DNA from 2 places in the Comamonas sp. Y33R10-2 genome. Region 2 is predicted to be linked to the other one. Evidence: predicted binding sites of a transcription regulator. Region 2 holds the regulator's gene; the other holds the start of a gene.
The links. The regulator FNR, encoded in region 2, switches genes on or off when oxygen is low (the NO sensors DNR and NnrR bind a similar motif). The targets are predictions, from matches to a motif close to TTGATNNNNATCAA.

Region 1: the regulator FNR is predicted to act here: its motif matches at 2,844-2,857, upstream of KUF54_RS12625 (hemerythrin domain-containing protein).

Annotation. Positions count from the first base shown of each region.
Region 1 is NZ_CP079925.1:2,836,403-2,848,007, forward strand. It holds gene KUF54_RS12605 (ABC transporter permease) at 1-99, shown strand, start outside; gene KUF54_RS12610 (ABC transporter ATP-binding protein) at 226-1,086, shown strand; gene KUF54_RS12615 (MlaD family protein) at 1,086-2,039, shown strand; gene KUF54_RS12620 (ABC-type transport auxiliary lipoprotein family protein) at 2,078-2,755, shown strand; gene KUF54_RS12625 (hemerythrin domain-containing protein) at 2,919-3,416, shown strand; gene KUF54_RS12630 (MarC family protein) at 3,457-4,104, opposite strand; gene KUF54_RS12635 (dienelactone hydrolase family protein) at 4,383-5,075, shown strand; gene KUF54_RS12640 (hypothetical protein) at 5,239-5,727, shown strand; gene KUF54_RS12645 (magnesium transporter CorA family protein) at 5,960-7,153, opposite strand; gene hemB (porphobilinogen synthase) at 7,346-8,356, opposite strand; gene KUF54_RS12655 (CopD family protein) at 8,522-8,938, shown strand; gene KUF54_RS12660 (VanZ family protein) at 9,011-10,108, shown strand; gene KUF54_RS12665 (ferredoxin) at 10,121-10,477, shown strand; gene KUF54_RS12670 (alpha/beta hydrolase) at 10,647-11,285, shown strand; gene KUF54_RS12675 (D-alanyl-D-alanine carboxypeptidase family protein) at 11,437-11,605, shown strand, end outside.
Region 2 is NZ_CP079925.1:1,118,546-1,130,150, forward strand. It holds gene KUF54_RS05070 (Fe2+-dependent dioxygenase) at 1-634, opposite strand, end outside; gene KUF54_RS05075 (TonB-dependent siderophore receptor) at 909-3,179, opposite strand; gene KUF54_RS05080 (PepSY-associated TM helix domain-containing protein) at 3,568-4,218, shown strand; gene KUF54_RS05085 (DUF2271 domain-containing protein) at 4,244-4,765, shown strand; gene KUF54_RS05090 (DUF4198 domain-containing protein) at 4,938-5,738, shown strand; gene KUF54_RS05095 (FAD:protein FMN transferase) at 5,851-6,972, shown strand; gene KUF54_RS05100 (sulfite reductase subunit alpha) at 6,969-8,450, shown strand; gene fnr (fumarate/nitrate reduction transcriptional regulator Fnr) at 8,575-9,294, opposite strand; gene hemN (oxygen-independent coproporphyrinogen III oxidase) at 9,563-10,945, shown strand; gene KUF54_RS05115 (sulfite exporter TauE/SafE family protein) at 10,949-11,605, shown strand, end outside.

The DNA of each region.
Region 1 (11,605 bases), 1.7 Mb from region 2:
TTGGGGCGCGGCACAACGGCATCGGTGGTGTCGTCCATCACCATGGTCATCATCGTGGATGCGATTTTTGCCATCCTTTTCCGAAATGTAGGCTTTTAGGATGAACTACCCCCTGTGCCGCTTCGCCGCTTCCCCCAAGGGGGACGACACCCTCGCTGCGGGGCGGCCCTTGCTTCGCGTCTCTGGGTTATGTCGTGCCAGTCTCTTAGATCGAGAGGCTCGTAAATGACTGAGCTGATGCAAAACCGTCGGATTGAAGGTGCCATCGGCGGCTATGAGCCTCCGCAGGATGTGCCGCCGCTGGTGCAGGCCATTGACTTGTGGACTGAGTTTGGTGAGGGCGAGTCGCGCTTTGCCGTGCATCAGGACTTGAATTTCGATGTTTATCCGGGCGAAATCCTCACGCTGGTGGGAGGCTCGGGTACGGGTAAAACAGTGTTGCTGCGCCAAATTCTGGGTTTGCTCTCGCCTTCGCGTGGCACGGTCACCGTGAGCGGGCGCCCCTCGCGTGAAGTTATCAGCGGTGAGTTGGCGGCCAGCGAAGTGGGCATGCTGTTTCAGGCGGGAGCGCTGTATTCCGCCTTCAACGTGCTGGACAACATTGCTTTTGCGCTGCGTGAGCAGGGCACGCTGTCTGATGCCGTGGTGCGCGACGCGGCCATGGTCAAGTTGCAGATGGTGGGCCTTAAGCCCGAGCACGCCACGCGTATGCCTGCAGACCTTTCCGGCGGCATGATTAAGCGCGTGGCGCTGGCCCGCTCGCTGATGATGGACCCGCCGCTGCTGCTGCTCGATGAGCCCACAGCCGGTTTGGACCCGCAGGGCTCGGATGATTTTTGCGAACTGCTGCGCGACATTCATGCGGAGTTGGGCCTGACCGTCATCATGGTCACCCACGATCTGGATACTTTGTTTGCGCTGTCAACACGCGTGGCCGTGCTGGCTGAGAAAAAAGTGCTGTTCACCGGCGCGCCGCGCGATGTGGCACAGGTCTCGCACCCGTTTATTGAACACTTCTTCCAGGGAGAGCGTGGCCGCCGCGCCATGGCCCCGGTGCAAGGCGGCCCTGCCGCAGAGGAACGCTGATGGAAAACAAGTCCCATGCCATGGCTGCCGGCATTTTTGTGCTGGTGGTAACCGCCCTGCTGGCAGGGCTGGCTGTCTGGCTCACCCGAGATAACCGCGAGTACCAGCTCTATGAAATGTCTACTAAAGATGGCGTCAGCGGCCTGCAGCCTCAAGCCACGGTGCGTTACAAGGGCGTGCCTGTGGGCAAGGTGGTGCGTATTGATTTTGACCCGCAGATTCCCGGTAATGTGCTCATTCGCGTAGCGGTGGGCGAGAACACGCCGGTGACCCCCGCCACTTATGCACAGCTGGGCTACCAAGGTGTGACGGGCATGGCTCATATTCAGCTCGACGATGACGCCAAATCACCGCAGGAGATCAAACCCGGCCCCAGCGGCCTGCCGCGCTTGCGCATGAAGTCTTCGCCTCTGAACATGCTGGCCGATCAAGGCCCGGTATTGCTGGAGCGGGTCGATGAAATCTCGCGCCGCCTGAACTCCATGCTGGGCGAAGAAAATCAAAAGAGCATGACTGCTGCGCTGCAAAACATTGCTTCCGCTGCTGGTAGCGTCAACGAGTTGGCGGGCACCATGAATAAGGCGGCTGCAGGCTTGCCGCAGGTGACAACAGATGCGCAAAAGACCTTGCAGTCGCTGAGCAAAGCGGGGGACGCCGCCACGGGCGTGGCCAATGGTTTGCAAGACACGGTGCGCAGAATTAATGCGCCTGATGGCCCGCTCAAGCAGATTGCGGATGGCACGCAGGCACTGTCTCAGGCGGCTGACGCGATGGGGCGCAACACCTTGCCGCGCGTCAACCGCGCCGCCGATGATTTCTCGCGCGCATCGCGTAGCCTGAGCAATATGGCAAGCCGCATTGGCGACAACCCACAGTCCGTGCTGTATGGCGCTGGCGTGGGCCAGCCCGGTCCGGGCGAAGCGGGCTTTGCGGCCCCTGCGTCAGCGCATTGATTTGACGAACACCTGAAGAAAGCGTCACAGGAAGCTATATGGCAAAACCTCTCCATTTTTCGTTTGCTTTGCTGCGTGCTGCTACCCTGTCTGCTGCGGCGCTGGTGCTGGCCGCTTGCTCGGCACTGCCCACACCGCCCATTCAGCCTGTGCGCTATGACCTAGGAATGACGGATACGGCTGCGCCGCAGGCCAATGCGGCGGCCCCCAGCGTGGCCCCGCCGCCCTTGGTGCTGGCAGAAGTGCAAACACCTGCAGGTGCAGATAACTCCACAGCCATGCTTTACCGCTTGGCTTATGCCAACCAGCAAGAGCAGCGCGCTTACCAAGGTGCCCGCTGGAGCCTGCCGCCCGCTCAGATGCTTGAGCAGCGCCTGCGCACCCGTCTGGCACTAGAGCGCCCGGTGCTGACGGACAAAGACAACGTCAGCCCCAATGCCAGCGATCAGCGCCCGCTGGGCATGCTGCGACTGGAAGTGGTGGAGTTCAATCAAGTTTTCGAGAGCGCTCAAAGCAGCCAAGCGGTGGTGCGGCTGCGCGCCAGCCTGATTGCGCAAGACAGCCGTGGCGGCAATGTGCTGCTGGGCCAGCAGCTCTTTAGTGCGCAGGCTCCGGCGACCACGGCTGATGCTGCAGGCGGCGCACGGGCCATGTCTGCCAGCGTCAACGATGTGGCCACGCAGCTGAGCAATTGGTTGCAGAGGTACGGCCGCTAAAGTTAGCACTCATGCACATCCAAAGCCCTGCGATGCAGGGCTTTGTTGATTTTGGGCAAGTTTTAAACATTGCTTGGAGCTGGCTTTGCTGATGTGGGTCAAAGAGGATGGGCCGCCTTCTTTTTAAGCTGCTAAGTCTTCAACCCCACCCCAAGGAACTGCCATGGCCAGCCTCGAATGGAATGCCTCCCTCATCGTCGATTTCCCTGTGATGGACGAGGTGCATGAAGAGTTCGTCGCCTTGCTGGCGCAGGTTGAAGCGGCTGGCGACGAGCAGCTGCGCGCACTGTGGGATGTGTTGATTGCCCACACCCAGCACCACTTTGACCAAGAAGACCGCTGGATGCAGGCCACCGGATTTGCGCCGGGTAACTGCCACAGTCAGCAGCACAAAGTGGTGCTGGCTGTCATGCGTGAGGGTGCCGTCAAGGCTGAGCAGGGCGACCTGAGCACGATTCGCCATATGGCCAGCGAGCTAGGCCCTTGGTTTAGCCACCATGCGCAAAACATGGATGCATCTTTGGCCCTGCACATGCGCAGCGCCGGTTTTGACCCGCTGACCGGTGCGGTGCTGATGCCCGAGGCGTTGCCGCAAGAGCCCATTACCGGCTGCGGCGGTGCTTGCGGCACCTCTGACAAAACGGCAGAAGCTAGGCTGTAAAACGGACTCTCTCTAAGCCAGCGGCGCAAAGCGACGCAGGCTACGGATATATCGCAGGAGAGGCAAGGATTGGGAAGATTTTGACCAGTCCCCCCGCCATCACTTCAATCGCCAGCGCGGCCAAAATCAACCCCATCAACCGGGTCATTACGTTGATGCCGGTCTTGCCCAGCACGCGGGCAATGGGGCTGGCTAGCGAAAAGCACAGCATGATGGCGGCGGCCACCACCACGCCATAGCCCACCAGCGCTACATGCTGCCAAATGGTGCGGGCTTGGTCGGCGTAAATCACCACAGTAGACATGGCGGCGGGGCCTGTCAGCAGCGGAATAGTCAGGGGCACCACGGCAATGCTGTTGCCCTCGGCGGCTTTCTCGACTCCTGCCTCTAACGTGGCGTTGTTTGGCCGATCTTCTGCCGGGCGCGAGTTCAGCATATTCATGGCGCTGAGCAGCAGCAGCAAGCCGCCGCCGACCTGAAAGCTTTGCAGCGAGATATTGAAGAACTGCAAAATTTCCAGACCCAGTAGGGCGCACACGGCAATCACACAAAACGCGGCAAAGGCGGCGGTGCGAATGGTTTGCCAGCGTTGCTCGGCATTGAAGCCCGCCGTGTAGTGAATGAAAAACGGAATGATGGCCAGCGGGTTGACGATGGCAAGCAAGGTGATAAGCGGCTTCAAATCCATGGCAGATGGGGTTCCCGTGGCGTGGTCGATTCGTCAGTGCATAGCGGCAGGGTCTAAGGCAGCTGCTTGCTTACAAGTATGCAGTTTTCGGTGCTTTGAGTGAGAAACGCGTGGACAATGGCTTGCAGTATGTTGATGGGTTGCGCGTTCGCCAGCGAATGAAAATGCGCGGTTCGCGGGTTAACTCAGGCATTACAGCATTCATTAGCCAAACATAATGAAATCCTTTGCCAATGCTTTTCGGGCATACGTTGAGTGCCACAAATTTAGGAGCATTTATGGGTAGCTTTGTTGACTTGACCGCCGTTGATGGCGCCAAAACCCCCGCCTACGTGGCCCTGCCTGAAGGCAAGCCGCGCGGTGCTGTGGTGGTGTTGCAAGAAATTTTTGGCGTGAACTCGCATATCCGCTCCGTCGCTGATCGCTATGCCTCCCAAGGCTATGTTGCCGTGGCCCCCGCCATGTTTAACCGCGTCAAACACAACGTAGAGCTTGGCTATGCTGAAGAGGACATGAAGGCAGGCATGGCACTCAAGGCTGCCGTAGAAGCTTTACCTTCACCCGGGGCCCTGCGCGATGTGGAGGCAGCCGTGGCCCATGCTGCAACGCTAGTGCCCGGCGGCAAAGTGGGTGTGGTGGGTTACTGCTGGGGCGGCTTGATGACTTGGCGCGCAGCCTGCACGTTGCCCAGCGTGTCTGCCGCCGTTTGCTACTACGGCGGCGGCATGACAGGTGAGCAAGAAGCCAGCCGCCAAGCCCTGTGCCCGGTGCTAGCTCACTTTGGTAGCCAAGACCACTACATCTCACTGGAGTCGGTAGAAGCCTTCAAGCTGGCTCAGCCCAAGGCGCAGGTCTATGTCTATGAGGCCGACCACGGCTTCAACTGCGGCCAGCGCGGCTCATACAACGCTGGCGCAGCGGCCAAGGCCATTGAGCGCACTCTGGCCTTCTTCGGCGAACATCTGGCCTGACATAAAAACCATAGCTGCTTGCGCTTGATAGGTAAGCGCAAGCAGCTTTTTTATGGACTTAAACCGCTGCGGTGGGTGCAGCTGATCTATTAGCGTCAATGGTCAACGTTGCTGTGACTTGAATGGCGGAGGCCGACCCTATGAGGTCTATTCTGCGGATAGCATGGAAGCATCTTCAAACAATTCAAGAACGTCTTTGAAGCAAGATTTTCTATGGATCAACTGTCTTCTGATGCCGCCTCTTTACGAAAATATTTTGATTGGACTCGGTACTGGCTTGGCTTCTGGCCTGGTCACTGGCCTTTATTCAGGTCTTATTATTTCGAGGAGAAATCGATTTGACTCTCTGCGAGTTGATCTACTGCGTCATATAAACAGCATTGAGTACATGCAGGAGGAGGACGGTGTTCGGGTTGTACCCGGCACAAGCTCGCAGCTCATATATGTCGCCAGCGATTTTGCTCACTTTGGTCATCGCCAGGCGGCTGAAGTGTCGAGCTATGGACACAAGACAGTCATCTCGGCAATTAATGACTCTACGTGTGGACGACTTAACACTGCCTCTTTGGAGCTGGAACTTAACAAAGTTCGTGAGAAGTTCCGAGCAATCAAACCATCGGCATCGTTGTATTTCCCTTGGGGGCAGATTTAATAAGTACTTCAAAACTAGGCGGATTGAGCATCCGCTTACGGGGTTGCTTTAAAACAGCTTCTGGCCGTTATAAGTCTTTGACTACCTTCCGCAGGTCCAACAAAACGCGTTGCGGAACGCGGCTACAGGGCGCACCCTAGGCCAGAGACATTAAGCAAGCGCCGCCGCGCAGCGAGGATGTCATCCCCCTCCCGAAGAGAGAGGGGAAGCCGCAAAGCGGCTCAGGGGGCTCTCACTCCTTCTCTTCGCTCTCTAGATACCGCCTGCGCCAGAAGTAGGCCACCAGCAGCACGGTAATCAGGGCCATAGCCAATAGCGCCCAGAGAAAGCCTTTTTGGTTGTGCACAAAGGGGATGAACTCGAAGTTCATGCCAAAGATGCCGGCAATCAGGTTCAGCGGTAAAAAGATGGCGGTGACCGTAGTCAGCGTGCGCATGATGTCGTTGGCGCGGTTGCTTTGGGCGGAGAAGTGCATTTGCACTGCGGTCTCGGCGCTTTGCTCCATGCGGTGAATGTGGTGGGTCACGCGCTCTATGTGCTCCAGCACGTCACGTGAGCGCACGCGCAGCAGTTCGCGCTCATGCTGGCGGGCGGGGGTGTGCTCGGACGGCCAGCCTTCCAGCGCCTCTGTCCAGTCCTGCATGGCGGCGCGCTGGTCTTCGCAGATTTCGTCGAGCTGGTGCAAAGCCAGTCGCACATCCAGCACGCTAGCCCAGTTACTAAAACGCTTGTGGGGCTTGAGCAGGGCGATCTGCCAGTGATCAATCTGCCGCGTCAGCGTGCGGCGCAGATCCAAGTAACCGTCGACCATGCCGTTGACCATGCGCAGCATCAGGTCGGCAGGCTCTACCGGCAGCTTGCCGCTGGATTGGCGACCTTCTACCTTGACGGGGCCGGAGATCAGGCGCTGCCAGAAGTTGTCTTGCACAAAGCAGTTGTCTTCGGGGTGGATGGACAGCAGGATTTGGTCAAACAGCGCAAAGCCTACGGGCTGGGTTTCCACGCGCTGCAGCACCGGGGCATCGCGCTGGCTGTGTGCCGGCTGATGAGAGGCTGGTGCTGAAGTCGTGGGCGATGCAGCGGCAGGCAAAGGCGCTGCTAACGAGGCGGGGGCGGCGGGCGTGGTTGCAATGTGGCTGCCGGTCAGTGGAGGCAGGTGGGCGTTGGCCAGCCTGCGAAACACCAAAATGTCGTAGCGCGACGTGTAGTCGTAGTTCGAGGGCAAGGCGGGGTTGAGCAAGTCGGAGACATGCAAGTCCACCAGCGGTGCGCCGCCCACATGGATTAGCAGTGACTGGATGGCTGGCAGTTGCGCCTCAAACTCAGCGCGCGTGCAGGAAACCCAATAAAAGCCGGTGGTAGGCGGCTGTGAGGGCAGGTCTTCCACAGGCTGGGCTGAAAGCGGGGTGATGTGCAGAACGCGCATGGGCAACGACACCTTGGGTAGCTGATAACTGTGTGGAGATGCAGGCAAGCATGTGTGCAGACATGTGCGTGCATATCGAGGCGAATACAAAAACGGCTCGGAAGTCGCTGCCGAGCCGGGAAATCATGCCTGAATCAGACTCAGGTGCAAGTCAGTTAAGCACCTGTAGCTATCAAATTCATCATCTTCAACTTACAAGCCTCGCAGCTTTTTGGCGGCGTCAATGGCGAAGTAGGTCAGGATGCCATCAGCACCGGCGCGCTTGAACGCCAGCAGGGCTTCCATCATGACTTGGTCGTGATCCAGCCAGCCATTGGCAGCTGCGGCTTTGATCATGGCGTACTCGCCCGAGACTTGGTAGGCGAAGGTGGGCACCTTGAATTCGTCTTTGACGCGGCGCACCACATCCAGGTACGGCATGCCGGGTTTGACCATGACCATGTCCGCGCCTTCGGCGATGTCTAGCGCCACTTCGCGCAGGGCTTCGTCGGTGTTGGCGGGGTCCATCTGGTAGACATTTTTGTCGGCTTTACCCAGTGCGCCGCGCGTGCCCACGGCATCGCGGAAGGGTCCGTAGAAGGCGCTGGCGTACTTGGCGCTGTAGGCCATGATTCGGGTGTGAATATGGCCTTGCAGCTCCAGCGCTTCGCGAATGGCGCCAATGCGCCCGTCCATCATGTCGCTAGGGGCGAGCATGTCCACGCCGGCTTCTGCATGGGCCAAGGCTTGGCCGACCAGCATTTCCACGGTGTCGTCGTTGATGATGTAACCGCTCTCATCCAAGATGCCGTCTTGGCCGTGGCTGGTATACGGGTCCAGCGCCACATCGGTCATCACGCCCAGCTGAGGGAATTCTTTTTTCAGGGCGCGCACCACGCGTGGGATGAGGCCGTCGGGGTTCAGCGCTTCTTTGCCGTCGGGAGTTTTGAGCGAGGCGTCAATGGCAGGGAACAGAGCCAGGTAAGGAATTTCCAGCTTCACGCACTCTTCGGCCACGGGCAGCAGCAGGTCCAGACTCAGCCTATCCACGCCGGGCATGGAGGGCACGGCTTCACGGAGATTGCTGCCTTCGTGCACAAACACGGGGTAGATGAAGTCGTGGGACGTCAGCACGTTCTCGCGAACCAGATTGCGGGTGAAAGCATCGCGGCGCAGGCGGCGGGGACGGCTCTGGGGGAAAGGAGTGGGGCTGGACAAATGCATGAGGAAAATTGTGCCCCATTCGCCATGGTTTGGCTGGCAAGCCCGCAACTAATAGCCAACTAATCCATGGCGGCGGCTCGATTGCAAGGTAAAGAGTGCAAATGAGCGCCAATGAGCCCCCATGCAGCTGGCGATGCGCGCCAGCGTGCCCTTACACTGGGTCTCATGCTATGGGTTAAAGCTTTTCATATTGTTTTCGTGGCCAGCTGGTTTGCTGGCCTGTTCTATTTGCCGCGCATTTTTGTCAACTTAGCCATGGTGAGCCCTGGCTCGGTGGCTGAGCGCGAGCGCTTGGTGTTGATGGCGCGCAAGCTGCTGCGCTTTACGACTCTTTTGGCGCTGCCTGCGCTGGGGCTGGGTGTGTGGCTTTGGCTGGGCTGGGGCTTCAGGGGTGGCTGGCTGCATGCCAAACTGGCCGTGGTGCTGCTGGTCATCGGCTACCACCACAGCTGTGCCGTGCTGCTGCGCAAGCTAGCTGACAACACCTGCCGCAAAAGCCATCGCTGGTTTCGTTATTACAACGAAGTGCCGGTGCTGCTGTTGATTGCTGCCGTTATTTTGGTTGTGGTCAAGCCTTTCTAGGCTTGATGGGAACAGGGAGCTTTTGTGTCTGAATCTGCGGTGAGTCAGGTTGGCGGGATGCCGGTGATCTCCATGCGCCAGACCTCGGCTTGGCCGCTGGCGCTGGTGTATGCCGTGCTCATCGTGTTTGCCAGCCTGTTCCCCTTTGATGGCTGGCGCGCGCAGGGGATTGATCCTCGCGTCTTTTTGTTCGCCCAAATTCCGCCGCCTTACTGGACGTGGTTTGACGTCAACACCAATATCGTGGGTTATGCGCCGCTGGGCTTTTTTCTGGCGCTGGCGCTGATGCGCTCGGGCCAGCCACGGCTGGCGGTGCCGCTGGCTTTTCTGGCGGGCACACTGCTGTCGCTGAGCATGGAGTTTTTGCAAATCTACCTGCCACGCCGCGTGCCGTCTAATTTGGATTGGGCGCTCAACGCTGGCGGCACGCTGATGGGGGCATTACTGGCGGCGCTGCTGGAAAAGCTGGGTGTGCTATCGCGTTGGAGCGCTTTTCGCACTCAGTGGCTGGGCGAGGGCGGGGCGGGCGTGCTGGTGTTACTGGCGCTGTGGCCGTTTGCGCTGCTGTTTCCTGCGGCCGTCCCCTTCGGCTTGGGTCAGGTGCTGGAGCGCTTGGACGAGACCTTGCAGGATTGGTTGCTGAACACGCCGTTTGAGGATTGGTTGCCGCTCAGTAACTTTGCGCTGACACCGCTGTCTATGGTGACGGAGCTGTTTTGCGTCACGCTAGGCCTGTGGATTCCGTGTTTGCTGGCCTATTGCGCTGTGAGCCACATGGGGCGGCGGGCCGTCGCGGCAATCATGCTGTTGGCTGCAGGGGTCAGCGTGACGGCTTTGTCTGCCGCTTTGAGCTGGGGGCCTACCCATGCTTGGGAGTGGGTGGATTTGCCAGTGCGCCTTGGCATTTGGGGTGCTTTGGGCTTGGCGGTGATTGCCTTGCCCGCCTCGCGCCGTATCTGTGCCGTGCTGTTGCTGCTGGTGCTGGTGCTGCATCTGAGCATACTGAATCAAGCACCTACCAATGTGTACTTCGCTCAGACGCTACAAGCTTGGGAGCAAGGACGCTTCATTCGCTTTTATGGACTTGGTCAATGGCTGGGCTGGCTCTGGCCTTACGTGACGCTGGCTTATGTCATCGTTCGCGTTTCCAAGCGTCAGCAGCCTGCCTAGAATGATCGCACTATGAGTGACACCCAGAACCAAGACAAGGTCGATGGCTACTACCAGCGCCATATTTTTTTCTGCCTAAACGAGCGCCTTAACGGCGAAGACTGCTGCGCCTTGCATGGCGCCAAGGCAGGTTTTGACCATTGCAAGCGCCGCGTCAAAGAAGAGGGGCTGGCTGGCAAAGGACAGGTGCGCGTGAACAAGGCCGGCTGCCTTGACCGCTGCGCGGGTGGCCCGGTAGCGGTGGTTTACCCAGAAGCCGTCTGGTACACCTTTGTGGACGACAGCGATATCGACGAGATCGTCGAATCTCACCTTAAAAACGGCAAAGTGGTTGAGCGCCTGGTGCTGGCCGACAACGTCGGGCGCTGACCTCCAGCGCACCTCAAACATGCGGGGTACCTCTTTCGCAGGCGAGGTTTAAAGGCTGGCGTGTCTCCAGTACAGAGGTGCCAAGCGAAGTAGCCCCGCAGCGAAGCCTCCGTCCCTCGTGGGAGACGCGGCAAGGCCACTCAGGGGCAAAAATTTAGGACAGCGAATAGTGAATTCTCAGACTGAACGACTAAGCTTGACCGGCGCAGCCGGCGTAATTGAAGCCCTGCGCGATGCACCGCAGTTGGCTGAGGGGCAAAGCCCCAAGGGCGTGGCCATCATCGCCCACCCCCACCCGCTATTTGCCGGCACCATGGATAACAAGGTCGTGCAGACGCTGGCCCGTGCCTTTGTGCAGTGCGGCTACACGGCGGTGCGTTTTAACTTTCGCGGCGTAGGTGCCAGTGCCGGTGAATACGATGCCGGCAAGGGCGAGCTGCAGGACTTGCTTGGCGTGGTGCGCCAAGTGGCCCCCGAGGGGGCGATTGCACTGGCTGGCTTTTCTTTTGGCGCTTTTGTTACCAGCCATGCGTTGGCTGCGCTGTGGGATGAAGGCCGCGTGGCCAAGGCCGTGCTGGTGGGCACGGCAGCCAGTCGTTTTGATGTAGCGCCCGTGCCGCTTGCTGCGCATGACAGCACGCTAGTCATTCATGGGGAGGCGGACGATACGGTGACCCTCGCTTCCGTGATGGACTGGGCTCGCCCGCAGATACTGCCTGTTACGGTGATTCCACAGGTGGGACATTTCTTTCACGGAGAATTGCCTTTGCTGAAAAATTTGGTGGTGCGCCACCTAAAGTCGCAGTAAGCAAGCCCCTTTATGAGCCCTGACACCTTGGTCTTGGTTTGTCCATATTTCATAGCACCAAGCCAAGGTATATCCTTGGCTTGGGCCGTTTTTGGCGGTAAATCACCGCGCTTGTCTTTGCCCTGTCTTTGATTTAGCGAGAACTCTCTTAATGAAGCCTATTTATTCCACGCTGCGTGTTCTGGCTGTTGCTGCGGCAATCGCCCCTGTTTTTGCCATGGCTCAGGTGGTCGCCCCCGTTCCACCCGAAATTGCAGCCCGCAATTACCTGCTGGTGGACGTCACCGCGGGTCAGGTACTGGGTGCCAAGGATGTGGATG
Region 2 (11,605 bases):
CGTGCTCGGGCTGCTCTTGCGTGAGTTGCTGAATCGACTGGTCCAGATCAAACAGCAAGCGGCGCTGCTCGGCAGATTTGATCAAGCTGTGCGTCCAAAAAAACGAGGCATAGCGCGTGCCGCGGGTCACCGGGTTGACGCGGTGCAAGCTAGTGCCGGGGTAGACGATGGCATCGCCCGCAGCCAGCTTCACGCTTTGCTCGCCGTAAGTGTCTTGCACCATCAGCTCGCCGCCCTCGTATTCTTCAGGGTCGCTGAAGAAGACGGTGGTGGAGACATCGGTTCTCACCTTGATGGCAGTGCCCGGAATGGTGAAAAAAGCGTTGTCGATATGGTTGCCGTAGCCGTGATTGCCGTCTTTGCCACCGCCTTCATAGCGGTTAAAGCGCGGGGGCAGCACCTTGAGCGGCAATGCAGCAGACATAAATAAGGGGTTGCGGCCCAGCTTGTCCAAAATTAGGTCACCAATTTGCTGACCGGTGGCGCTGTCCAGCGGCAGTTGCAAATTGTTTTTGACCTGTGCGGCCACATGGCCTGCCGTGGTTCGGCCATCTTGCCAAGTGGCGCTCTCCAGCGCCTTGCGGCAGTGACGCACTTCATCGGGGGTCAGCAGAGCAGGGATGCGAAGCAGCATGGTGAGACTTTATGGGGTGTCAGTCTTGGGAAAAAACGTAGCGGCTACCGGTTGATACATAAGCTATTCAAGTCAGTTTGGTATGGAAGTGCTTATGGATAGGGCGCAAGAAGCTATTGTTTTGAACAGTGTGAAATGGCATTACAAAGACTGCAATGCGCCTTCAAGTGCCAAGTGTGCATGTAAAAAGCCCCGCTGGCTGCAACGGCCAACGAGGCTTCGTGTCATGCATTGAAGCAGACCTGCGCTAAATCAAGCGCAGGCGACGTTTCAATTAGTACGTGAACTTGACCGAAGCCACTGCCGAGCGGCCAGCAGCCATGGTGGCGTAGTGAGGCGAGCGCACACCGCTGTAGTACACCTTGTCGCCCAGGTTGTAGACGTTCAGCTGAAAGGCCATGTTCTTGTTGAATTGGTAGGCCATCATGGCGTCAAAGCGTGTGTAACCATTGGCTTGGCGTGTCACAACGCCGCTGCCTGCTGGAGCAGTAGAGGCGGTGTAGCCTTGGTTCACATTGCTTTGGGCAAAGATGCCAAGACCCAATGTCAGCTTAGCCATGGGCTTGTAGCTGGTCCACAGGCTGAAACTGTGCTTGGGTGTATTGGGGAAGGGCAGGCCGTTGGCGACATTGCCCGGGCCCATGTTCTTTTGCTCGCTATCCATGTAGGTATAGCCGCCAAAGACGCTCAGGCCGGGCATGATTTGACCGGTGAAACCCAGCTCTAACCCATTCACAGTCTTATTGCCAGCCATGACGGTAGCGCCAGTGCCGTCGGTAATGCGTGCATTGGTGACTTCGTTGCGGAAGATGGCAGCGGACAGTCCCAGGCGTTTGTCAATCAGGTCCCATTTGGTGCCTAATTCGGTGGAGCGGGTTTTTTCAGGAGCGAGGTCAGCCAAAGCAACTGTGTTCATTGCTTCGTCGTTACCGTTGTTGAGCATGGAGCCGACAGGGCGCGAAGCGGTGCCTACGTTGACGTAGATGCTGCCATTGGTTGCAGGCTTGTAGACCAAGCCCAACTGATAGTTGAACAGGTTGTCGCTGCGGGTAATGTCGTAAGCCGGCGATGGGGTGCGTCCGGTGCTTGCGGGGCCTGCGGCATTGACCTTGTAGTGATCCATGCGGATGCCCGCATTCAATAGCCACTGGTCGTTGAATTTGAGTGTGTCAAATCCATAGATGGAAACAGTGTCTACCTTGTTTCTTGTCGCGTCTGGGTTCCAAGTAATGGGGGTTGTCCAAGCATCACCACTGTTGGGATTGTTCAGCGAGGCGCACCATGGAGCACTGGCCGCATTGCAGGATGTGTTGCTAGGAGTCAAGATGCCAGAGTTTGCCGAATTGACGGTAGATTTTTCCTTGGCCAATTCAAGTCCAACTGAGAAGGAATGGCCGACGCTTCCTGTCTGGGCCTTACCGGTCAATTCGGTGACGTTTTGCAGCGTTGTAATTTCGCTTTGGCGGCCATTGCCACGGCGATACACGAAGCCTCCGATGGCATTACCCTTGCTGTCATCGGGTTGCGTCCAGACATAGTCCTGCTCGCTCTTGCTGTAACGCAAGCTGTTACGAATTTTGTTGGAGTCAGTGAATTTGTGTTCAACCGATGCGGTGAACAAATCACTTTTTTCTTTTTGGTAGTCACGTCCAGTCAAACCGTACCAATTGTCGCGGTTGTTGCCATACGTCGGGCGAATGATTGAGCCACCTGGCAGTGCTGCAGCCCCGGTTTTGGGGATCAGGTAAGGAACACCACCATCGGGCATGTTGTCCGTCTGCAGGTGCTGCCAACCCAGAGTCACTTCGGTTGCAGTGCCCATACCGAATGTGACGGTAGGTGCGAGACCCCAGCGCTTGTTGTCAGGGCCGTTGCGGCCGGGAATGTCGGCACTATGGCCCATGGCGTTCAGACGGAAACCTGTGGTCTCGTTGATCTTGCGGTTGATGTCCAGCGTGCCACGCAGATAGTTGTCGGTGCCCAGACCCACGTCGCCCGAGATGAAGTTTTCGTTCTTTGCCTTCTTGGTGGTCAGGTTGATGGAGCCGCCTGCGCCGCCGCGACCTGCATAGGCCGAGTCAGCGCCCTTAATAACCTCTATGGACTCAACGTTAAACACTTCGCGAGTGCCGGCGGCGATGTCTCGCATGCCGTCCACGAAGGTGCTGGACTGAGCGTCCATACCTCGGATAAAAGGCTGGTCGCCTGTGGGATTGCCGCCTTCGCCGTTACCAAAAGTAATGCCTGGGGTGGACTTTAGTGCTTCTTGCAAGCTGGTGGCGCCAGTCTGCTTGATGATTTCTTCGTTGATGACTTGAACGGTCTTGGGCGTGTCCAGCAAAGGTGCGGTGAACTTGCCTTGTGTACTGGTTTCAGCTTTGAAGCCGCTTTCAGCAGCCGCTTCCACATTCACGGTGGAGAGCGTCGTTTCTTGTTGAGCCATCGCGCTGGCGCCGATCAGGCACAGGCCTGCGGCGATCACGATTTGCTTGAGCTCGCAGCGCAAGCCATTGGAGTCGGTCGGAGTCAGATAGTTATTAAACATGCTTTTGAAGTAGTCAATGGTTTTATGAAAAAGCATGCGGATTCTAGATCTTGTTGATAATGGTTCTTGATTAGATTCTCAGTTGCGCGCTACAAATAGTTGACTCTGTTGCCGCAGGGCAACGCGTTATTTGTGAAATCTAGGGTTTACCTTAGGGCGGAAGCGACTTGCTTACGCCGCAACGTTTTGAAGTGTCTTCATTGCTGCCGAAGGCTTAGCTTTGTTTACGCAAAGTAAAGTAAATGAAAGTGATATGCATTTAGAATTTTGGGCAACTAGAATGCGACACTTGCTGTGAAAGTACGGCTGGGTCGCTTGGCCGCCGGTCAGCCCTATTGGTTTGTGGTTCGACCCGGCTTGGCGGCTCGCACTCCCTGAAAGTTTTTCCATGACAGCGGCTTCCTCCAACGCTCCGCAGCGGGCGTATTGGCTTAAAAAATTGCACGAATGGCACTGGATCAGCTCTGCGATCTGCTTGATCGGCATGCTGCTGTTCGCTGTGACGGGCTTTACTCTCAACCATGCCGGCCAGATTGAATCGAATCCCAAGGTGCTCACGCGTGAGGCGCGACTGCCTGCCGATTTATTGGAAAAACTGCAGCAAGCCCAGAAGTTAAATGGGCAGAGTGCTATTAAAAATGAAGTGGCCTTGCCTGCCGATGTCGATGGCTGGCTGGCGCAGCAAATTAAAGTCAGTGCCAAAGGCTTTGCGGTGGAGTGGAGCGAGGACGAGGCTTATGTCCCCCTGCCTCGCCCCGGTGGCGACGCTTGGCTGCGCGTGGATTTAAAGGATGGTGCTGTGGAGTACGAAACCACAGACCGTGGCTGGATTTCTTATCTGAACGACTTACACAAAGGGCGCAATTCGGGCGCTGCTTGGAGCCTGTTCATCGACATATTTGCCCTGGGCTGCGTGGTGTTTTGTATCACCGGCCTATTGATTTTGAAGATGCACGCACAGCGCCGGCCTATGACATGGCCTATGGTTGGTTTGGGTTTTGTTTTGCCCGCTTTGCTGGTGGTGCTCTTGGTACATTGATCTGGATTTAGAGAAGGAAAAAAGAATGGCGAAGAGGATTTTCAAGACCACGGTGGCGTTGAGCGCCGTGATCGGTCTGCCCGCAATCGCAGGGGGCTTGAATGTGTCGGTCACCGTGCCTCAGCTCCAAGTAGCCGAATATCACAAGCCTTATGTGGCTGTGTGGCTGGAGAAGGCCGATGGCGGCGTGGCAGCCAATCTTTCCGTCTGGTACGACGCCAAGATGAAAGATGGCGAAGGCACCAAGTGGCTCAAAGACATGCGCCAATGGTGGCGCCGCATTGGCCGTGAGCTGAGCTTTCCGGTGGATGGCGTGACCCAGCCCACCAAGCCTGCCGGCACTTACGCCCTGTCTTTTGCCGAAGGCAAGAACCCGCTGCCCAAGCTGGCTCCCGGTCAGTACAAGCTGATGGTCGAAGCTGCCCGTGAAGTAGGTGGCCGCGAGGTGGTGTCTATCCCGTTTGAATGGCCTATGAAGCAGGCCACTAGCCTGAGTGCGACTGGTAGTACTGAGTTGGGTGCTATTAAGTTGAACATCACTCCTTGAGCTTGATTTTCACCACTTGAGGCGCTTTGCGCCTTCCCCTGTGCTTTGCGCAAGGGGACGACGCCTCGCCGCAAGGCGGCTTTTGCTCAGTGTCTCTGAGTTGGATGGTGCCCGATTTCGGCGCTATCCCTTTTTCTGATTTGTCATCCTTTTTTGTTTTCAAGGACCTGATATGAAGTTCAAAACACGTGCTCTCGCTGCTGCCGCTTTGGCGCTAACCGTTTTCGGCGCTCAGGCGCATGACCTGTGGTTCAAGCCCTCCAGCACCGTGCTGTCCAAGTCGGACTGGGTGACTGTGGACGCTGCAGTTTCCAACGATGTGTTCTTCTTTAACCACCGCCCGCTGAATCTTGATGCGGTGAAGGTCACGGCTCCTGATGGTGCGGCGGTTGAGATGAAGAATGTGGCCAAGGGCGAGCTGCGCAGCATGTTCGACTTCAAGCCCGAAAAGACCGGCACTTACCGCGTGGCCATGCAAATGGGCGGCGCTATGGGGTCTTACAAGGACGCCAATGGCCAGACCAAGCGCTTGCGCGGCTCGGTGGATGACGTGGTCAAGCAAATGCCTGCGGACGCTAAGGACGTACGCGTGACTGAGAACCAGCGCCGTATGGAGACCTTTGTGTCGCTAGGCAAGCCTTCGGCCATTACGCTGACGGGCAAGGGCTTGGAGCTCAAGCCTGTGACCCACCCCAACGACTTGGTGGCCAGCGAAGAAGCCACGTTTGAGTTCCACATCGACGGCAAGCCTGCTGCCGATCTGGAGCTGGAGCTGGTGGCCGATGGCATTCGCTACCGTGACAGCGTGGACGCTATGAAGCTCAAGACTGACGCCAAGGGTCAAGTCAAGGTCAAGTTCCCTCGCGCGGGTCTGTTCTGGCTCAATACCGATGCCACCGATAACAAGACCAGCGTTGCCAAGGCGACAGAGCGCCGCCTGAGCTACATCGCCACGCTGGAAGTGCTGCCTTAAAGTTAGCAGCTCTAAGTGCTGTTTTAAGCTTTGATGCCTGAGATGCAAGCAACACGCGCCCGCTTTGGGCGCGTCGTTGTTTCCGCCTGATCTGTTCTGCCCCTAACGAGCCATGACCTCCACACCGCGCGTGCGCTTTGATGCCAGTCTTTGGAAGCTGTCTTCGTCGGCGCAATCTTCAGCGCCCTCAGTACATTCAGCGCAGCCGGTGAACTTTGCTGTGCAGCGCTGGCAGTCAGCCAATTTGCAGCATCAGCAAGATGGGCGTATTCACCGCTTGGCGGGTGAGACGATGGGCTCGCACTGGTCGCTGCGGCTTGCCAATCCTGATTACCTGCCGGTGGAACCGGTGCAAGCCTTACTGAAGCAGGTGTTTGATGAAGTCATTGCCCAGATGAGTAACTGGGAGGCGGATTCGGTCATTAGCCGCTTTAATCAGTCAAAACCCGGTCAAGTCCATTTAGCACCTAGAGAGTTTGCTCATGTTTTAGATGCAGCTTTGCACTGGGCTAAGTTGTCGGGCGCAGCTATGGACCCGAGCATGGGCGCGCTGGTGTCGCTGTGGGGGTTTGGCCCGCGCCAAAATCCGCTGCAGCCTCATCAAGGGCAAACGCCAGCCGTTGAGGTGATTGAGCGGCTGCTGCAAACCAGCGGCTATCAGCACTTGGATTGGAATGCGCAGACCCAGCAGTTGCGCCAGCCGGGTGGGCTGGAACTAGACTTTTGCGGCATTGCCAAAGGCTTTGCCGTGGACTGGGCAGTGCAAAAGCTGCAAGCCGCAGGCTGGGCTGCGGGTCTCTTAGAAATTGGCGGCGAGCTGCGTACTTGGGGTCAGCGCCCTGATGAGCGCGCATGGCAGGTGCAACTAGGTGCGGGCAATGGCACTACAGATGCAGCTCAGCCTTTGGTGGTGAGCATCAAAGATGGCGCTTTTGCGACCTCGGGGGATTTGTGGCATCAGTTCAGCGTGGATGGGCGGCGTTATTCGCACACGCTAGATCCGCGCACGGGCTGGCCCGTGACGCATGATCTGGCCAGCGTCACCGTGTTTCATCCCGAGTGCATGCATGCCGATGCCTTGGCGACGGTGCTCACGGTACTGGGGCCGCAAGAAGGCATGGACTTTGCGCGCCAGCATGCGATTGCGGCGGTGCTGATCTCTCATGCCAATGAGACTGGGGCAAGCACAGCGGTGCTGAAGACGCCAGCCTGGATCAATCAATTTGGGGCATGACTGTGGAATGGATTTTGACGCCAGAGCGTATCTCTGGTGCTATTGGTTTAATAGCTGCTTATGCTGGTCTTTGCTGGGGCATTGCCGCCAAAGTGCGCAAACAGCGCAAGGCAGAGGATGAAGAAAACAGCGCGCCGCAAGGTAATGTGCAAGCACCTGCCGTGTTGGTGGCGTATGCCAGCCAGACCGGGCAAGCCGAAGCGCTGGCCCGTGCCACCGCCCACATGCTGGTCAGCGGCGGTTTGCAGGTGCGCCTGCTGCCCGTGCAAAAGCTGACTGAAGACCTTTTGCAGCAGCACATGCAAAGCCTGTGGGTGTTATCCACCACGGGCGAGGGCGATGCGCCTGATCACGCGTTGGGCTTTGTGCAAGGTCTGCTGGCCTCAAAACTTCAGCTGGAGTGGCACCAAAGTGTGGTGCTGGCGCTGGGCGACAGCGAATATCAAGAGTTCTGCGCTTTTGGCACTGAGGTGCATGAGTGGCTGAAGGCCAGCGCTGAAAACAGCGATTCAAGCAGTGATGCAAACGGCGATTCAAGCAGTGATGCAAACGGCGATTCAAGCAGTGGATCGAGCAGCGAGCTGATCTGCGTAGACAACATGAATGCCCAGAGCCTGCAGGCTTGGCAAGCGCGCGTCGGGGCGCTTCGCCAGCAATTGTTGGGAGAATCCGCTGCGCAGGACTCTGACGCTGACTGGTTGCAAACGCCAGCCAGCGTGCCGTTTGTGCTGGCGCAGCGCCGTTTGCTCAATCCCGGTAGTCAAGGCGGGGCGCTGTACCAGCTCGATTGGGTGCCGCAGGCGGGTGCGTTGCCGCATTGGGAATCTGGCGACCTGGTCTCGCTGTGCGTGCCCGCCGATCCTGAACGTGCGCGGGACTATTCCATCGCTTCTATCGTGGCTGACGGCAGCTTGCAGATGCTGGTGCGCCAAAGCGTGCGAGACGATGGCTCGCCCGGTTTGGCCTCTGACTGGCTATGCCGCGGCATAGCGCTGGGCGATGTGCAGGCGATAACGGTGCGCGCGCACAGCGGTTTTAGGCTGGGTGATAACGCACAACGGCCGCTGATTTTGATTGGCAATGGTTCGGGCCTTGCAGGCTTGCTCAGCCACATCAAAGCCCGCGTGCAGCAGGGCCGCAGCGACCAATGGTTGATGTTTGGCGAGCGCAGCCCTCTGCATGACGCGATATGTGCCGAGCAACTGGCCCAATGGGTGCAAGGCGGTCATCTGGCGCGACTGGATCAGGCTTGGTCGCGCAACAGTGATAGCGGCAAAGAATCGCACTATGTACAGGACTTGCTGCATATCCATGCCAATGAGCTGCTGCGCTGGGTGGAGCAGGGCGCGGCTATCTATGTTTGCGGAAGCTTAAATGGCATGGGTCAAGGGGTACACCAGACGCTGCAAGCCATTTTGGGCGAGGCCAAGGTCGATGCGTTGCTGGCCCAAGGTCGCTACCGCCGCGACGTCTACTGATTGGGGCGGGTACAGCTTGGCGGCTGTTGCCTCAGCCCGGTTTGAGAGCCGCCACCCAAGGCGGCTCATATTGACGGTGTAGCCGCTCTAAAGTGCAGACTCGGGTGGGTTTAGCGGCTCTTAATCACTGGCATTGCTGGCTGTTGACGATGCGCTTGAGCGCTTCGGTATCCAGAATGCGAACGTGGCGCTGCTTGACATCCAAAATGCCATCTTCGGCGAATTTGGAGAAGGTGCGGCTCACGGTCTCGAGCTTGAGTCCCAAGTAGCTGCCAATTTCTTCGCGCGTCATTCGCAGGACCAGCTCTGACTTGGAAAAACCACGGGCGGCCAGGCGTTGCACAAGGTTCAGCACGAATGCGGCGAGGCGCTCTTCAGCGCGCATGCTGCCCAGCAAGAGCATCACACCGTGCTCGCGCACGATTTCTCGGCTCATGACTTTGTGCACATGGTTTTGCAGGGCCGTGACTTCGCGGGAGAGTTGCTCGAGCTTGTCAAAAGGCATGACGCAAACTTCAGCGTCTTCCAGCGCCACCGCATCACAAGTGTGGTGGTCGTTGACGATGCCATCAAGCCCAATAATTTCGCCCGCCATTTGAAAGCCAGTGACTTGGTCGCGGCCATCTTCTGTTGCAACGCTGGTCTTGAAGAAGCCGGTGCGAATCGCGTACAGCGAGGTGAAATCTTCGCCGTTGCGAAACAGCAGTCCACCGCGCTTGATCTTGCGACGCGTGGCCACAATCTCATCAATGCGCTCCAGTTGCTCGTCGTCCAAGCCCATGGGCATGCACAGTTCGCGGAGGTTGCAGTTGGAGCAGGAGGCTTTGATGGTCTGAAGATTCATGGGCTTTAGCTACGGCACTGACAAACTCGGGTGAGAAAATCGCGCCGTTCATAGACCTCGTATTGGGTGATGAGATAGATCAAATTGTCGCAGCACTTGCCTTGATTTCTCTTGATTTTCATCAAGGACAGGGCGAAAGCCTTGGGGCACATTGTTCATATTCATTCAAAACCATGCGCTCCTGCCTCAAGGTGCTGATGTTTAAGGGCTCTGATGGCCTTGTTTTATCAGTCTTTAGTGAGGTGTGTGCGCGCACTGACGAGTAGTTATGACCGCTGTAACGCCCGAATTACTGAACCGCTTTGATATCCCTGGGCCGCGCTACACATCGTTCCCAACAGCCGACCGTTTTGTTGAGGCTTTTGGAGCTGAAGACTACATTTTGGCATTGGAGCAGCGAAAAGCACACACCGGTGCGCTTGCTTTGCCACTGTCCGTCTATGTGCATGTGCCATTTTGCGAGTCCCTTTGCTACTACTGCGCCTGCAACAAAATCGTGACCAAGCACCACGAAAAAGCGGCGGAATATTTGGACTATCTGGCGCGTGAGTTAGCCATGCACACCGCGCACTGCGGCAAGGGTCAGCTGGTCAGCCAGTTGCATCTGGGTGGCGGTACACCCACTTTCTTCAGCGATGCCGAGTTGCAACAATTGATGGCGCTAATGCGCGAGCATTTCAAGCTCGATGCAGCGGGCGAGTATTCGATTGAGGTCGATCCACGCACGGTCAGCAATGAGCGCCTGAAAGTGCTCAAGGACATGGGCTTTAACCGCCTGAGCTTTGGCGTGCAGGACTTTGATCCGGCGGTGCAAAAAGCGGTGCACCGCGAGCAGCCAGCCGAGCAGGTGTTTGCGCTGGTGGCTGAGGCACGACGCTTGGGTTTTGTGTCCATCAATGTGGACCTGATCTATGGTCTCCCTAAGCAGACACCAGAGTCGTTTGCGCGCACGCTGGCTCAGGTCAATGAGCTGAGGCCGGATCGCATTGCGCTGTATGCCTATGCCCATCTGCCAGAGCGTTTCAAGCCACAACGCCGCATTGAATCTGCCGATTTGCCTATGGGGCAGGACAAGCTGAACATGCTCTCGGGTGCGATTGATGCCTTCATGAGCGGCGGCTATGTGTATGTGGGCATGGATCACTTTGCGCTGCCCACTGATTCACTGGCTATTGCTAAGCGCCAAGGGCGTTTGCATCGCAACTTTCAGGGTTACAGCACCCAGCCAGACTGCGATTTGATTGCACTGGGTGCGTCGGCTATTGGCAAAGTTGGTGCGACTTACAGTCAAAACGTAAAAACACTGGAAGAGTATTACGACGCGATTGATGCCGGTGTATTGCCTGTTCAGCGTGGGCTGGCGCTTTCGCGAGACGATCTGGTGCGCCGCGCCGTCATCATGTCCATCATGTGCCAGGGGGCAGTTCTGTTTGAGCCTATGGAGCAGGCTTGGCTGATTAGCTTCCGTGAATATTTTGGAGGCGAGTTGGCTGAGCTCAAGGACATGCAGGCCAATGGCCTGATTGAGTTGTCTGATGAAGGCTTCAAGGTCACGGGTCTGGGCTGGTTTTTTGTGCGCGGAGTTGCCATGTTGTTTGACCGCTATTTGCAGGCAGACCGTACCCGCGCGCGGTTTTCACGCATCATCTGACGCATGTTGTTTGCGCTGGTTTGGACTGCTTTGATCATGGGGCTTGTAGGTGGCCCCCATTGCCTTGTGATGTGCGCTGCACCATGCAGCGTGGTCACGCGCGCTAGACCTGCTGGGGTGAGCACTGGAGTCAATGCCGAACAAGTCATTGCGTTGCACAGCTTGCAAAAATGGCAATGGCTGCGTACCAGCTTATTTCATTTGGGTCGTATTGCCGCTTATGCCTTGCTGGGCAGTCTGGCGGCTGTCGCCATGGAAAGTCTGGCTTGGTTGACGAATCAAGCCGTAGCGCTGCAGCAGCTGTGGGCGCTGATGCATGTGGCCGTGATGGCATGGGGCCTTGCCATGCTGGTGCAGGCGCGCCAGCCCATGTGGCTGGAGCGTGCTGGGCGCTCTGTTTGGAGTCGGGTCCAACCTGTGGTGACTGCGCCTGGCGGCAGTTTGGCTGCAGGCTTTGCTTGGGCTTTAATGCCTTGCGGCTTGCTGTATTCGGCAGTACTGGTTGCCGCTTTAAGTGGGGGCGCATGGCAAGGGGCTTTATCCATGGCAGCGTTTGCCGTGGGGGGCGCTGTGTGGCTGCTGCTGGGCCCTTGGCTGTGGCGTCTGGGGCAGTCGCATGTCAATGCATTGCGAGCGCAGTGGGGATGCAGAATGGCGGGC